DNA from 2 places in the Enterococcus sp. 3H8_DIV0648 genome. Region 1 is predicted to be linked to the other one. Evidence: predicted binding sites of a transcription regulator. Region 1 holds the regulator's gene; the other holds the start of a gene.
The links. The regulator CtsR, encoded in region 1, represses protease genes until heat stress. The targets are predictions, from matches to a motif close to TTGGTCAAAAAAGGTCAAANA.
Positions count from the first base shown of each region.

Region 2: A5875_RS07280 (ATP-dependent Clp protease ATP-binding subunit) is a predicted target of CtsR. The motif match lies at 4,904-4,924, and genes of this name have one in related genera.

Region 1 covers NZ_NGLG01000001.1:2,801,114-2,808,533, forward strand. The annotation lists gene gor (glutathione-disulfide reductase) at 1-215, opposite strand, end outside; gene A5875_RS12865 (peptidase U32 family protein) at 425-1,666, opposite strand; gene A5875_RS12870 (peptidase U32 family protein) at 1,680-2,594, opposite strand; gene A5875_RS12875 (ATP-dependent Clp protease ATP-binding subunit) at 2,699-5,197, opposite strand; gene A5875_RS12880 (CtsR family transcriptional regulator) at 5,203-5,670, opposite strand; tRNA gene A5875_RS12885 (tRNA-Pro) at 5,790-5,863, opposite strand; tRNA gene A5875_RS12890 (tRNA-Arg) at 5,880-5,953, opposite strand; tRNA gene A5875_RS12895 (tRNA-Leu) at 5,966-6,051, opposite strand; tRNA gene A5875_RS12900 (tRNA-Gly) at 6,074-6,145, opposite strand; tRNA gene A5875_RS12905 (tRNA-Thr) at 6,150-6,222, opposite strand; tRNA gene A5875_RS12910 (tRNA-Leu) at 6,241-6,322, opposite strand; tRNA gene A5875_RS12915 (tRNA-Lys) at 6,332-6,404, opposite strand; tRNA gene A5875_RS12920 (tRNA-Val) at 6,408-6,480, opposite strand; rRNA gene rrf (5S ribosomal RNA) at 6,489-6,604, opposite strand.
Region 2 covers NZ_NGLG01000001.1:1,563,435-1,570,854, reverse strand. The annotation lists gene A5875_RS07295 (peptide chain release factor 3) at 1-328, shown strand, start outside; gene A5875_RS07290 (hypothetical protein) at 351-2,129, shown strand; gene A5875_RS07285 (DUF1827 family protein) at 2,151-2,447, opposite strand; gene A5875_RS07280 (ATP-dependent Clp protease ATP-binding subunit) at 2,599-4,821, opposite strand; gene A5875_RS07275 (phosphocarrier protein HPr) at 5,260-5,526, shown strand; gene ptsP (phosphoenolpyruvate--protein phosphotransferase) at 5,526-7,253, shown strand.

The sequences.
Region 1 (7,420 bases):
TGAACACCGTAACTAGGCGCATCCCGTTCAATCATCTCCAGCATACTGCTAGCTTGCCACATTACTTTTTTCGGCACACAGCCAACATTGACACAAGTCCCGCCGATTTTATTTCCTTCGATTAACAATACTTTTGCGCCATACATGCCCGCACGGTTTGCCGAAGCAATCCCGCCGCTGCCTCCACCGACAACGATGTAATCATATTCCTTCATTCAACTGCCTCCTAATTTATACTGATTAATATAAGTCTAATTTCACTATGTAAAAACTTTCTATCAACTGAACCTATTAAGCAACTGCTTCAGACCCAATACGTTCATTTTAATACATTCTGCTAAAAAAGAATTGCTTTTTGCCTATTCCGTTTGTGTTTGAGGTATTTCTTCATTCTCTGCTCTAAAAAAGACTGAGAATTTATTCCTCAGTCTTTTTTCTTACGTATCATATCTCCAGGCTTCACTGGTTGAGCCACCGGCATTGTGATGATCATCATTGGATTTGGTGCTCGATCGATCATTTCGCCTTCATCATTTTTCATCTCGGTAACCGTTTGTTCGAAATGATGGAAGTTCGGTCCATAAAATTCGATCTCATCGCCCACTCTAAAATGATTCCGTTGACGAACAGTGGCAATTCCACTCGCTTCATCATAACTTAAAACCTCGCCAATAAATTTATAAACAGGAATCTTCCGGCGTGGACCAAATAACTGTTCATTTTCCGTCGGTACATGGTAATAAAACCCTGTCGATAATTCCCGTTGAGCGACCTTCCACAATTCGTCGATCCATTCCTGCTTGCAGACATAATTTTCTGGATCAGAAATGTAACTATCCACGGCCGCTTTATAAACATTTGCAACAGTCGAAACATAATGAATCGACTTCATCCGTCCTTCGATCTTCAAACTATCAACGCCATTTTCGATCAAATCAGGAATATGTTCGATCATGGACATGTCCACGGCACTCATAGAAAACTCTTCTGTGACATCCCCGTTTTCGGTCAATGAACGATGCTCTTGGGCAAACGGCATATCAAATAATTCGTATTTCCAGCGGCATGATTGGGAACAGCCGCCACGGTTTGCATCCCGCATCGACATATGATTCGATAATGTACAACGTCCTGAATATGAAATACACATAGCTCCATGGATAAAGGCTTCAATTTGAACATCCGTATTCCGCCGAATTTCCGCCAGCTCTTCCATTGAGACCTCACGAGCTAAAACAACCCGTTCCAAACCTTCATTTTGCCAAAACTTCAATGTTTCAGCATTTGTTGCCGACGCCTGGGTTGATAAATGAATTTCTAACCCCGGTGCTTCAGAAGCACAAATTTCTATCAAGGCTGGGTCAGAAACAATTACTGCTGAAATTCCGATATCACGCAGCTTTTTGAAAAATTCTCCAGCGCCTTCTTCATTGCCTTCATGAGTCACCATGTTAGCTGCTACGTAAACTTTTGCGTTGTACTTATTCGCAAAAGCCACTCCTTCTTCCATCTCTTCAAATGAGAAGTTCCCCGCTCGGGATCGCAAGCCATAGGCATCCCCGCCGATATATACTGCATCCGCGCCATAATGAATCGCGGTTTTTAATTTTTCCAATGTCCCGGCCGGCGCTAAAACCTCGGGCCGCTTCAATTTTCTCTCTGTCATGTTGCTATTACTCCTATTTAATCGCTGTTGGGTCCAAATGATAAAAGCCAGTATCCATTCCTCGACCAACAGGATGATATTTTTGGATTTCTTGTTGCGCGCGAATTGCTTCCGCTTCGTTCCAAGTGCCCTTTTCAATTGCTCCTTTAGCTTCTGCAAAAACTTTTGCAATAGCTGTAAAATCTGTTCCTAGTGTAAATAAACCATCGAGTTTCCACGTTTGATAGCCTGCATGAGCTAATTCAGCCAACTCTTGAATTAAATTCAGATCATTATCAGCAAAAATATGGGTTCCGTGCTGATCCTCGTAGATTGAATAATGCGTGTCAGCCTTTTTCGGTTCTGAAATAAACAGCCCGCGTTCTTTTGAAGTCTCTTCTGCCTGCTTCGTATAATTGAAATAGTTATCCAACAGCGGTCTTTTCGATTGGTGAATACACGTAGCCCCATAGACTAATACTTCTACCGGAACATCAACATACTGCCGCAACTGCTGCATCTCTTCAAAAGGCACCTCACGAGCTAAAACAGCCCCTACCGCACCCTTCTTCTGCCAAAAATTAATTTGTCGTGCATTCGTCACCAAAGTTTCCGCATCATAAATATAAGGCAGATCATACTCTTGCAATAAATAGATCACACCAGTGTCGCCAACAACGACATGGTCCGGCTTCACCTCTGCTAAAAATGTCAAATACTCTGGAATTTTTTTCATCTTATCAGGATGCATGATACCATTTACAGCAACATTCACCTTTTTTCCTTGAGCATGGGCCATTTCAATCAAGGCTTTTTGTTCATCACGAGAAAAAGAATGCGGCAATCGCAAACCAAACTCTTCTTCTCCTATGTATAATGTATCTACGCCGGCAGCAAACAGGTCTTCAGCTTGCGCCATTGACTCTGCCGTCGCAATTAATTCGATCATGTTAGGTCCTCCTTTTAGACTTTCTCATACTATCACAGCTTCTCAAAGTTTCCAACTGACGGCATAAAAAAGAGGACAACGCCAATGCGTCATCCCCTGATTAATTAAACTTTTTCTGGAATTTTTTCTTCTTTAGAATTTTTTACAGTTAATGTCACCTTGCCCTTGCTGGCACCGATCGTCACTGTGTCGCCTAATTGAATTTGACCAGATAACAAAGCTTCCGCTAATCGGTCTTCAATCTCTTTTTGCAACGCTCTGCGAATTGGCCGAGCACCGTATTCAGGATCAAAACCAACTTTTCCAATCACATCATAGGCAGCTGGTGTGATCTTCACTTTGATTTCATGTTCCTTCATACGATCTAAGATAGAACGACTCATAATTTTCACAATTTCATGAATTTGTTCTTGATCCAATGTTTTGAAGACAACCGTTTCATCAATTCGGTTTAAGAATTCAGGACGGAAGGCTTTTTTCAATTCCTCCAGAATTCGTTTTTCCATCGCTTGATGATCTTTGGTAATATCCTTCACGTTGAACCCAACATTTTTTTCTTCGCGAATTTCTGTCGCACCAATGTTGGAAGTCATAATCAAGATTGTATTTCGGAAATCAACTTTTCGACCTTTTGAATCCGTTAAATGACCATCATCTAAAACCTGCAATAAAATATTGAATACATCCGGATGAGCCTTTTCCACTTCGTCTAATAAGATCACTGAATAAGGTTTTTGACGAATTTTTTCCGTTAATTGCCCGCCTTCTTCATAACCAACATAGCCTGGAGGCGAACCAATCAAACGACTCGTACTGTATTTTTCCATATATTCAGACATGTCCACTCGAATCAAAGCTTCTTCACTGCCAAACATTGCTTCGGCCAAAGCTTTCGCCAACTCTGTCTTACCTACACCAGTTGGACCTAAGAACATAAAGGAGCCGATTGGGCGATTAGGATCTTTCAATCCGCTTCGAGCCCGACGAATAGCACGCGAGATAGCCTGAACTGCTTCTTCTTGCCCGACTACTCTCTTATGCAGAACATTTTCTAAATCCAATAACCGCTGACTTTCTTTTTTCTCCAACTGTTGTAACGGCACACCCGTCCATTGAGAAACAACCGCCGCAACATCTTCATCAGTCACTTGATCAATATAACCGTTCTCTTGTTTTGCCGCTTTAATTTTTGCTTGTTCCAATACTTCGGCTAATTGCTTTTCACGCAAACGCAGACGCGCTGCTGATTCAAAGTCTTGATTTTGAATCGCTTTTTCCTTCTCCATCACCAATTCTTGAACTTCATCTTCTAATTCCGTGAGTTCCGATACTTCATCAGTAGAATCCAAACGAACTTTTGCGGAAGATTCATCCATCAAATCGATTGCCTTATCTGGCAACTGGCGTGAGTTGATATATCTTACTGATAGCGAAACTGCAGCATGCAGCGCTTCATCAGTTATTTCTACTCCATGGTGATCCTCATAACGCGGACGCAATCCTTTTAAGATTTCTTCCGCTTCCTCAGGTGTCGGCTCTTCCACTTGCACTCGAGCAAATCGACGTTCTAAAGCAGAATCTTTTTCAATATATTTTTGATACTCATCTAACGTCGTGGCACCAATTGTTTGCAGTTCACCACGAGCCAATGCAGGCTTCAAAATATTTGAGGCATCTATCGCCCCTTCAGCTCCACCAGCACCAATTAAAGTATGCAATTCATCAATAAACAAGATAATTTGACCATCATGATAAATCTCATCGATTACTTTTTTCAATCGATCTTCGAATTCCCCACGATATTTTGTCCCAGCAACTAAAGCACCCATATCCAACATCATCAAACGTTTTCCACGCATATCTTCTGGTACATCACCAGAAATGATCCGTTGTGCCAAACCTTCAACGATCGCCGTCTTACCGACACCAGGTTCACCAACTAATACAGGATTATTTTTCGTACGGCGGCTCAAAATTTGGACTACACGACGAACCTCACTATCTCTTCCAACTACTGGATCTAAGCGTTTTTCTCGTGCTAGCTTCGTCAAGTCACGAGCCAATCCATCTAAAGTTGGGGTTCCTTGAGAATTATTTTGTGCAGGTTTAGCCGCTGCTTTCCTCCGAGTCCCAGTACCTTGATTAGCATTTTGTACCTCATTGACGCCCATTTTCTTCAGTAAAAGCTGCCGCATCTTAGGCAAGCTCAAACCTAAATTCACTAAGATATGTGAAGCTAAGATTTCATCATCACGTAATAGACCTAACAAGATATGCTCTGTTCCAACTAATTTTGCATTGAAACGTTTGGCTTCATCATCAGCAAAAATCAAAATCTGTTTTGCTCTTGGAGAATAAGGAAGATAGCCACCTTCAGGATAAGACTTAACTGACCCGTAACCCGTCATATGTTCAATTTCTTCACGAATGTCATTTTCACTTGAATTCATTTGACGTAAGGTTTTACCCGCAATTCCCTGTTGTTCAATCACTAACGCTAGCAATAAATGCTCCGAACCAACCGAGCGGTGTTTAAAATATTTAGCTTCTTGTTGCGCAATCGCTAATACTGCTTTTGCACGTTCTGTATACAGCTGATCCATATCCCTCACTCCTTTTTCTCATAACTTAAACGTTCCAAAAATCCATGAAGAATTCTTGCCCGTAGCCTGTTTTCAATTTGACTGATACCAAGGACATTCTTCGATACTGCACTCAACATCAAGTTACCTTCGTTCTCAGTAATAATTTCTTCCTCAAATAATTTCTGAATGATTCCAAAAGCATTTGCTTCAGAAATTTCTGCTCCAAAAGAATCCATCAATTGTTCTAAAAAGTAATGCTGATCAGAAATCTTAACTTTACTTATTCGAATATAGCCTCCGCCACCTCGTTTACTTTCAACTAAATAACCGCGTTGAAAAGTAAAACGTGTATTGATTACATAATTTATCTGAGAAGGAACACAATTAAACAGCTGTGCCATCTCTGCTCTTCGAATTTCGATTATTTCACTATTCTCTAAAATATCTTTCAAGTAAGATTCGATCAAATCAGAGGTATTTCTGCTCATAATATCGCCTCCTATTGACTATTCCTGACCATAATTATATCGAACTTAGCGCATGAAATAAAGAAGAACGCCTTTCTTTAAATTAAGATAAAAAAAAAGAAGGCTTTCACCTTCTTTTTTGATCGGGAAGACAGGATTCGAACCTGCGACACCTTGGTCCCAAACCAAGTACTCTACCAAGCTGAGCTACTTCCCGATAAACAAAAAAACTACGCGCCCAAGAGGAGTCGAACCCCTAACCTTTTGATCCGTAGTCAAACACTCTATCCAGTTGAGCTATGGGCGCATATTTTTATTATGCCGAGGACCGGAATCGAACCGGTACGGTGATCACTCACCGCAGGATTTTAAGTCCTGTGCGTCTGCCAGTTCCGCCACCCCGGCGCTTTCCCCTGGTCTTCAGGAAAGCGGAAAACGGGGTTCGAACCCGCGACCCCCACCTTGGCAAGGTGGTGCTCTACCACTGAGCTATTTCCGCATGATGCCGGCTAAAGGACTTGAACCCTCGACCCTCTGATTACAAATCAGATGCTCTACCAACTGAGCTAAGCCGGCAACTACAAAAAAATAAAATGCGGGTGAAGGGACTTGAACCCCCACGCCGTAAGGCGCTAGATCCTAAATCTAGTGCGTCTGCCAATTCCGCCACACCCGCATATACTTATGAGCCGTACTGGGCTCGAACCAGTGACCCTCTGATTAAAAGTCAGATGCTCTACCAACTGAGCTAACGGCTCAAATGGGGGTTAACGGGTTCGAACCGCTGACCCTCTGCTTGTAAGGCAGATGCTCTCCCAGCTGAGCTAAACCCCCATAAGTTCGCGTGGCGACGTCCTAATCTCACAAGGGGCAACCCCTCACTACAATCGGCGCTAAGAAGCTTAACTTCTGTGTTCGACATGGGAACAGGTGTATCCTTCTCGCTATCGCCACCACACTACATATTTATCTGAGTAAACTTCGTTCACTCAAAACTGGATCAGAAACAGTTAAACAACCGTGAAATCATTTTAATTTTGGTTAAGTCCTCGATCGATTAGTATCAGTCCGCTCCGTACATCACTGCACTTCCACTCCTGACCTATCTACCTGATCTTCTCTCAGGGATCTTACTTTCTTTAAGAAATGGGAAATCTCATCTTGAGGTGGGCTTCACACTTAGATGCTTTCAGCGTTTATCCCTTCCCTACATAGCTACCCAGCGATGCCTCTGGCGAGACAACTGGTACACCAGCGGTAAGTCCATCCCGGTCCTCTCGTACTAAGGACAGATCCTCTCAAATTTCCAACGCCCGCGACGGATAGGGACCGAACTGTCTCACGACGTTCTGAACCCAGCTCGCGTGCCGCTTTAATGGGCGAACAGCCCAACCCTTGGGACCGACTACAGCCCCAGGATGCGACGAGCCGACATCGAGGTGCCAAACCTCCCCGTCGATGTGGACTCTTGGGGGAGATAAGCCTGTTATCCCCAGGGTAGCTTTTATCCGTTGAGCGATGGCCCTTCCATGCGGAACCACCGGATCACTAAGCCCGACTTTCGTCCCTGCTCGACTTGTAGGTCTCGCAGTCAAGCTCCCTTGTGCCTTTACACTCTGCGAATGATTTCCAACCATTCTGAGGGAACCTTTGGGCGCCTCCGTTACTCTTTAGGAGGCGACCGCCCCAGTCAAACTGCCCATCTGACACTGTCTCCCACCACGATTAGTGGTGCGGGTTAGAGTGGTCATAACACAAGGGTAGTATCCCACCA
Region 2 (7,420 bases), 1.2 Mb from region 1:
CTATCAATTAGTTCAAGAAGGCGCGATCCAGTTGTATAAGACCTATTTAACAGAGGATTACATCATTGGAGCGGTTGGTCAGCTGCAATTTGAAGTTTTCCAACACCGGATGTTAAACGAATACAACGCCGAAGTCGTAATGACACCGATGGGTAACAAGATCGCTCGCTGGATCGATCCAGAGCAATTAGATGAACGGATGAGTTCAAGCCGGAATATTTTAGCTAAAGACCGCTTCGATCAACCATTGTTCTTATTTGAAAATCAATTTGCAATGCGTTGGTTCGCAGACAAGTATCCAGATGTTGAACTGAAGAGCTTGATGTAGAAAGCGAAGAAAGGGACCTTTGATGCAGAAAGTAAAAAGCGGCACAAAAATCATTTTAACAAAACTCAAACAACCGAGCAGTTTGATTCTATTAGTTGTTTTGATTAGTTTAACAATGTTTCGTTTAGGATTGAGTGCCAAAGCTCCCTATTTTATCAATTTATTTGCCGGTTACGATGATCAGCTGTTTATTCATTATAGCGAAGAAATCCTCAAAGGAAATTGGCTAGGAAGCTACTCAACAAAAGCGTTATCCAAGGGAATTTCTTATTCTCTTTTTATGGTATGGGCCAATAAGCTTCATCTATCTTATGGTATATTTTTGGGCTTATTCAATATACTAGCTAGTTCGACTGCTGCGCTTGCTTTACGACCATTAGTTAACAACCGTTGGATTTTAACTTTTATCTACGCATTCTTTTTGTATTCACCGGTCACTTTAACTAGTGAATACAGTACCCGAATCTATCGAAACACATTAGTTGTTCCGGCAGTATTATTGGTGGTGGCTTGTCTCGTAGGCTTGTATTTTAGACGAAATGGAAAATTACGATCGTTTATTTTATGGAGTGTCGGACTATCGCTGATTTTTCCTTTTTATTGGTATATACGTGAAGATTCATTATGGCTATTGCCATTATTGATGGTAGGTTTGCTGATTATCGCTGGATCAGTTGTTTTTGAAAATGTTCCGAATTTTAGAGTAAAGAACTTTCGTGCTTCGCTTAAAAAATTCTATTTTACTAAGAAGCAGCTGGCTAAGTTGATGTTGTGCTTTTTGCCTTTTATCCTGCTTTTTTCAACAACTAAGGTTTTGAAGAATATCAATCAAGAGCATTATGGGATCGCACTAGTTAATGATCGAACTGGTGGTGCTTTTGGAAACGTGTCGAAGCATTTGATTCGAATGGATGATGGTACAAAGCTGAATGAAACCAATAGTAAAGTTTGGGTTTCGAGAAAAGCATTGGAGAAAGCCGAAGCGGTATCCCCAACGTTGAAGCCAATCGCTAAAAATATCGATTGGATTTATCACGGAAGTCCATGGAGCGGCGGTGAGGACATTGCTGGGGACATTATTTTTTGGGCGTTGCGAGATGCCGCGGCACAAGCTGGTTATTACAAGGATGGGGAGAAGACTGAAAATTTTTGGCATAAAGTCGACTCAGAATTATCGGAGGCCTACAAAAAGGATCAATTGAAGCAGAAAAAAGAAATCTATCTGACTGCTACCGGTGATGGGAAATTAAGAAAAGACCTGCCGTTAGTAGGAGAATTTATGAAAAGTGGTTTTTCCTATAATGTTTTCTATAAGGATTATGGTCAGGGCATGGATGCAACACTTGGTCCGAAAGAGGATGTGGCAAAGGCGGAAGAATTACTGAATTATTCATTTTCGGAAAATTGGCAAGACGTCAATGCTCCTCGGACTGAGCCGAATAAGGTCACCAAATCTGCAGAAATCTCCAATCGTATTATCCAGTTGTATCGTGATACAATGCCGATTTGGCTAGTATTGTGTGTGTTAGGCTTTTTGATTATTGTAGTGGGAAGTCTTTTTTCAAAGGCGCAGCTGAAAATCTTTCGCGGAATGCTGTTGATAACTTTGGGGCTAATGCTATCGTATTTGATTTTTTTAATTGGTGTCTCTTGGTTTTGTTCATGGGCGCCTGAACGAAAAGAATTGTTTATGATGACCTATACAGGCGCTGGAGTACCAGTGATTCAATGGATTGAAGTGCTAGCCTTTGTTGGCATTATTCAATTACCGATCATCGCTAAAAAGATAAATAAAAAATAGTTGAAGCTTTTATGGCTTCAACTATTTTTTTGTTATCGACATTTCAATCAGTCCAGGAGATTCTAGATAAGAAATGTTGGTAAAATCGTAAGTCTTTTCATCTAATTTTCGTTTAAAGTATTTATGTACAAACTCAACTTCCGATGGCTGAATGTTTCGATTGTCATTTTTTAAAACAATCTCCGCATGTTTATAAGCATCGGTATATATCACAGTAGTATTTCCAATCGTATAGACCTTTATCATATTTGCATCAGTGTTCTCCAACTGATTATAGACCATTTGAGAATGGCTGTTCGTTACATTGATAAGTTTCATCTCGAAACACCTTCTTCCTAACCTTACTTCATAGTGTAATTATATAAGAAATATTAAGAAAAAAGAAGGAGGATGCTCACTTTAATTAGAATATTTGAATAATTTGGTAAAAGAAAAGGATTCTCGTTGGCAACGAGAATCCTAAAAACTATTAACTCTTATCTTCTTTTGCTAAGCGTTCAGGCTTTGATGTGATAACGATGTGATCTTCTTTGTCGAGTTTTGCTTTAAGGTCAGTAATTGTTGGGTGATCTAAATAGAATTCAGCAATTCCATCTTCGATATTTTCTTGAATTGTCCGACGGAGTGGGCGAGCCCCCATTGCAGGATCATAACCTAGATCAACCAATTTCTCTTTGACATTATCCGGGACATCGATGTGGAGTTTTTGTGAAGCTAACATTTCGTTAACATCATCCAACATCAATGAAACGATATTCATCAAGTTTTCTTTTGATAATGGACTGAATTCGACGATACCATCGAAACGGTTCAAGAATTCTGGTGCAAAGAAATCTTTTAATTGACCTAAGACAGAACGAGTGACACCTTCTCTTGCAGCACCAAAACCAACATTAGCTTCGATCTTACCAGTTCCAGCATTGCTGGTCATAATGATAATTGTATCCTTGAAGCTTACCGTTCGGCCCTGTGAGTCAGTCAAACGACCATCATCAAGAATTTGCAAGAACATGTGCAGCACATCAGGGTGAGCCTTTTCAATTTCATCAAGCAAGATTAGGCTGTATGGATGACGACGTACTTGTTCAGTCAATTGACCTGCTTCTTCGTAGCCGACATAGCCGGGAGGAGAACCAATCAATTTAGAGACACTGTGTTTTTCCATATATTCACTCATATCGAAACGAATCATAGATTCACTGGAACCGAATAATTCTTCCGCTAATTGACGAGCCAATTCCGTCTTACCAACACCAGTAGGTCCGACAAATAAGAAAGAACCGATTGGGCGGTTTTTCTTATTTAGACCAACACGGTTACGACGAATGGCCTTGGCTACTTTGTCGACTGCTTCATCTTGTCCAATAACATGTTGTTTTAAATCAACAGCAAGATTTTTCAATTGTGTTTGTTCTTTTTCCTTCAATTCACCAACAGGGATACCCGTGCGTTTTTCAACGATTTTCTCCATGTCTTTTTCAGTAATAACTGGTGTTTCTTCATCAGTTAATTGACGTTCTTTCATTTTTTGCAGTTTGTTGATTTGATCACGGTAGTAAGCCGCTTTTTCAAAGTCTTCTTCTTGCGAAGCCTGTGATTTTTGCTGTTCAGCTTCTGCTAACTTTTTATCGATCGTTTTTGGATCAACGATTTGAATCGTTAAGTTTTTCTTTGAACCTGTTTCATCTAACAAGTCGATCGCTTTGTCAGGTAAGAAGCGATCTTGGATATAACGATTTGATAGTTCAGCAGCAGCTTTGATCGCATCATCCGTATATTTTACATGATGGTAATCTTCATAACGCGGTTGTAAACCTTTCAAGATTTCAATCGTCTCTTGAACAGAAGGTTCTTCAACACGTACAGGTTGCATCCGACGTTCTAATGCAGCGTCCTTTTCAATGATTCGGTATTCATTTAAGGTTGTAGCTCCAACCATCTGCAATTCACCGCGGGCTAGTGCAGGTTTCAAGATATTGCCAGCGTCCATGTTGCCATCTCCGGCAGCACCAGCACCCACGATTTCATGCACCTCATCAATGAAAAGGATGATATTTTCTGCCTGACGAATTTCTTCGATCAGTTTCTGCATCCGTTCTTCAAATTGACCACGAATTCCAGTGCCTTGAACAAGAGAAGCGACATCTAAACGAATTACTTCTTTGTCCATTAATTTTTGCGGAACATCGCCATCAACGATTTTTTGAGCCAATCCTTCGACAACTGCCGTTTTACCAACACCCGGTTCACCGATTAGGACTGGATTATTTTTTGTACGGCGATTTAGAATTTCAATGACACGTTGAATTTCATCGTCTCGCCCAACGACCGGATCAATGTTACCTTCACGAGCTAGTCCAGTGATATTGATACCATATTCATCTAGTAACCCGCCTCCGCCGTTTCCGCGAGGGGGTTGATTGTTAATACCATTACCACCGCCGAATTGTGTCGGTGGTGTTTGATCTGCTGCTCCTTGTCGTTGTTGCATTTGTTGTGACATTGAGCGGAACAAATCATCTAAACTTCCAAAACCAAAAGGATCATTTCCAGCCATTTGTGGCGCACCTCCAGCTTGATTCTTTAATTTTTGATAACAACTCTGGCAATAATCTAATTGCTTTCGTTGACCATTGACATTTGCATATAAATGAATGGTTGCTTCATTTTCATGACAATTTTGGCAAAGCATCTTTTTCACCCTTTCAATAGTTAATTGTTTCTTCCATTGTACATCGAGTAAGCGAATCTCGTAAAAGGATACGCTGATCAGTTGTTTGACTATCACTGACCTTAAGAATAATTATAGCGAGAATTTTTATAAAAGCAAACAGTTTGTCTCAAACTTTAGCAATCTAATAACGAGAGTGCTAAAAGAAACATGAACTTGCTTTTTTACAACACAGTATTGTTATGGAAAAAAAATGAAAACACGATAAATCAATAACTAAGTCCAGCAAACAAGATATTTTAAGAAAGGGCATACATTCTGTTAGGATAAATCGACTAAAATTGTTGTATCTACCGCAAAAAAATGGTAATCTAAGAAAATGAAGGGTCCAAAATGATGGATGTTATCATTAAAGCCCTAACATAAAAAAACATTTTTTTATAAAGGAGAACGGTCAATATGGAAAAAAAAGATTTTCACGTAGTAGCAGAAACAGGGATTCATGCACGTCCCGCAACTTTATTAGTGCAAGCTGCAAGCAAATTTAACTCTGATATTAACTTAGAGTATAAAGGAAAATCAGTTAACCTTAAATCAATCATGGGCGTTATGTCTCTAGGTGTTGGCCAAGGGTCTGATGTTGTTATCTCTGCTGAAGGTGCTGACGAAAAAGAAGCAATGGAAGCTATTGTAGAAACAATGAAAAAGGAAGGATTATCTGAATAATGGTTGAACTACTAAAAGGTATTGCCGCAAGTGACGGAGTTGCCGTTGCGAAAGCTTATCTGCTAGTACAACCGGATTTATCTTTCAAACAAAATAATGTAGAAGATACTGCTGCCGAAGAAAAGCGTTTAGACGACGCTTTGGCGGCTTCTTCTGCTGAATTAGAAAAAATTCGGGATAAAGCAGCTAAAAGCTTAGGTGAAGAAGAAGCACAAGTTTTTGATGCTCATTTGATGGTTCTTTCAGATCCAGAAATGATTGGTCAAATCAAACAACATATTCAAGATAATAAAGTGAACGCGGAAAGCTCACTTAAAGAAGTTACAGATATGTACATCGGCATGTTCGAGGCAATGGATGATAACGCTTATATGCAAGAACGTGCAGCAGATATCCGTGACGTTACAAAACGTGTAATGGCTCATCTATTAGGTGTATCGTTACCAGATCCTTCTATGATTGACGAAGAAGTTGTCGTTGTGGCACATGACTTGACTCCAAGTGATACTGCACAATTAGACAAAAACTTTGTAAAAGCCTTTGTTACTGATATTGGCGGACGTACGTCTCACTCAGCAATCATGGCTCGTTCATTAGAAATTCCAGCGATTGTTGGCACGAAGGAAATCACTTCTAAAACTAAAGAAGGCGATGTTCTTGCAGTTAACGGTATCACTGGTGAAACAATTGTAAATCCAACTGATGAACAAGCGGCTGAATACAAAAAAGCCGGCGAAGCATATGCTACGCAAAAAGCAGAATGGGAAAAATTAAAAGATGCTGAAACAGTTACTGCTGATGGCAAGCACTTTGAATTAGCAGCAAATATTGGTACACCAAAAGATCTTGAAGGTGTTCATAATAATGGTGCTGAAGCAATTGGTTTATATCGGACTGAATTCTTATACATGGATTCTTCAGATTTTCCAACAGAAGATGATCAGTTTGAAGCTTATAAAGCTGTCTTAGAAGGTATGGACGGCAAACCAGTCGTTGTTCGTACAATGGATATTGGTGGAGATAAAGAATTACCTTACTTAACTTTACCTCACGAAATGAATCCATTCTTGGGCTATCGTGCATTGCGTATTAGTTTGTCTGAATTAGGCGATGGTATGTTCCGTACACAATTACGTGCCTTGTTGCGCGCTTCTGTTCACGGTAACTTACGTATCATGTTCCCAATGGTTGCGACACTAAAAGAATTCCGTGCAGCGAAGAAAATGTTCAACGAAGAAAAAGAAAAACTTGTTAAAGAAGGCGTGAAAGTTTCTGATACGATCCAAGTCGGAATCATGATCGAAATCCCTGCTGCAGCTGTTCTAGCTGACAAGTTTGCTAAAGAAGTTGACTTCTTCAGTATTGGAACAAATGACTTGATTCAATACACTATGGCGGCTGACCGTATGAACGAACGTGTTTCTTACTTATATCAACCATATAACCCGTCAATCTTGCGTTTGATCAAAAACGTGATTGATGCAGCACACGCTGAAGGTAAATGGGCTGGTATGTGTGGCGAAATGGCTGGCGATCAAACAGCAGTTCCATTGTTAATGGGTATGGGATTAGATGAGTTCTCTATGAGTGCGACATCTGTTCTTAGAACCCGCAGCTTGATGAAGCGTCTAACAACGACTGATATGGCTGAACTAGCTGAAAAAGCGTTGAAAGAATGCGATACAATGGAAGAAGTAGAAGAGTTAGTTAAAGAATACGTAAAATAGATTTTAACTTTTTGACCGTTGTCTTTTAGGCAACGGTCTTTTTTTGTTATAAAATACGATTCTCTGGTAACTGAAAATGATGCAGACTGTTTAAAATCAGACTAGAGGTTGAGATAAAGTTCAAATGCTTATGATATAATTGATTTGTTTTTAAGGAGGCTGCATAT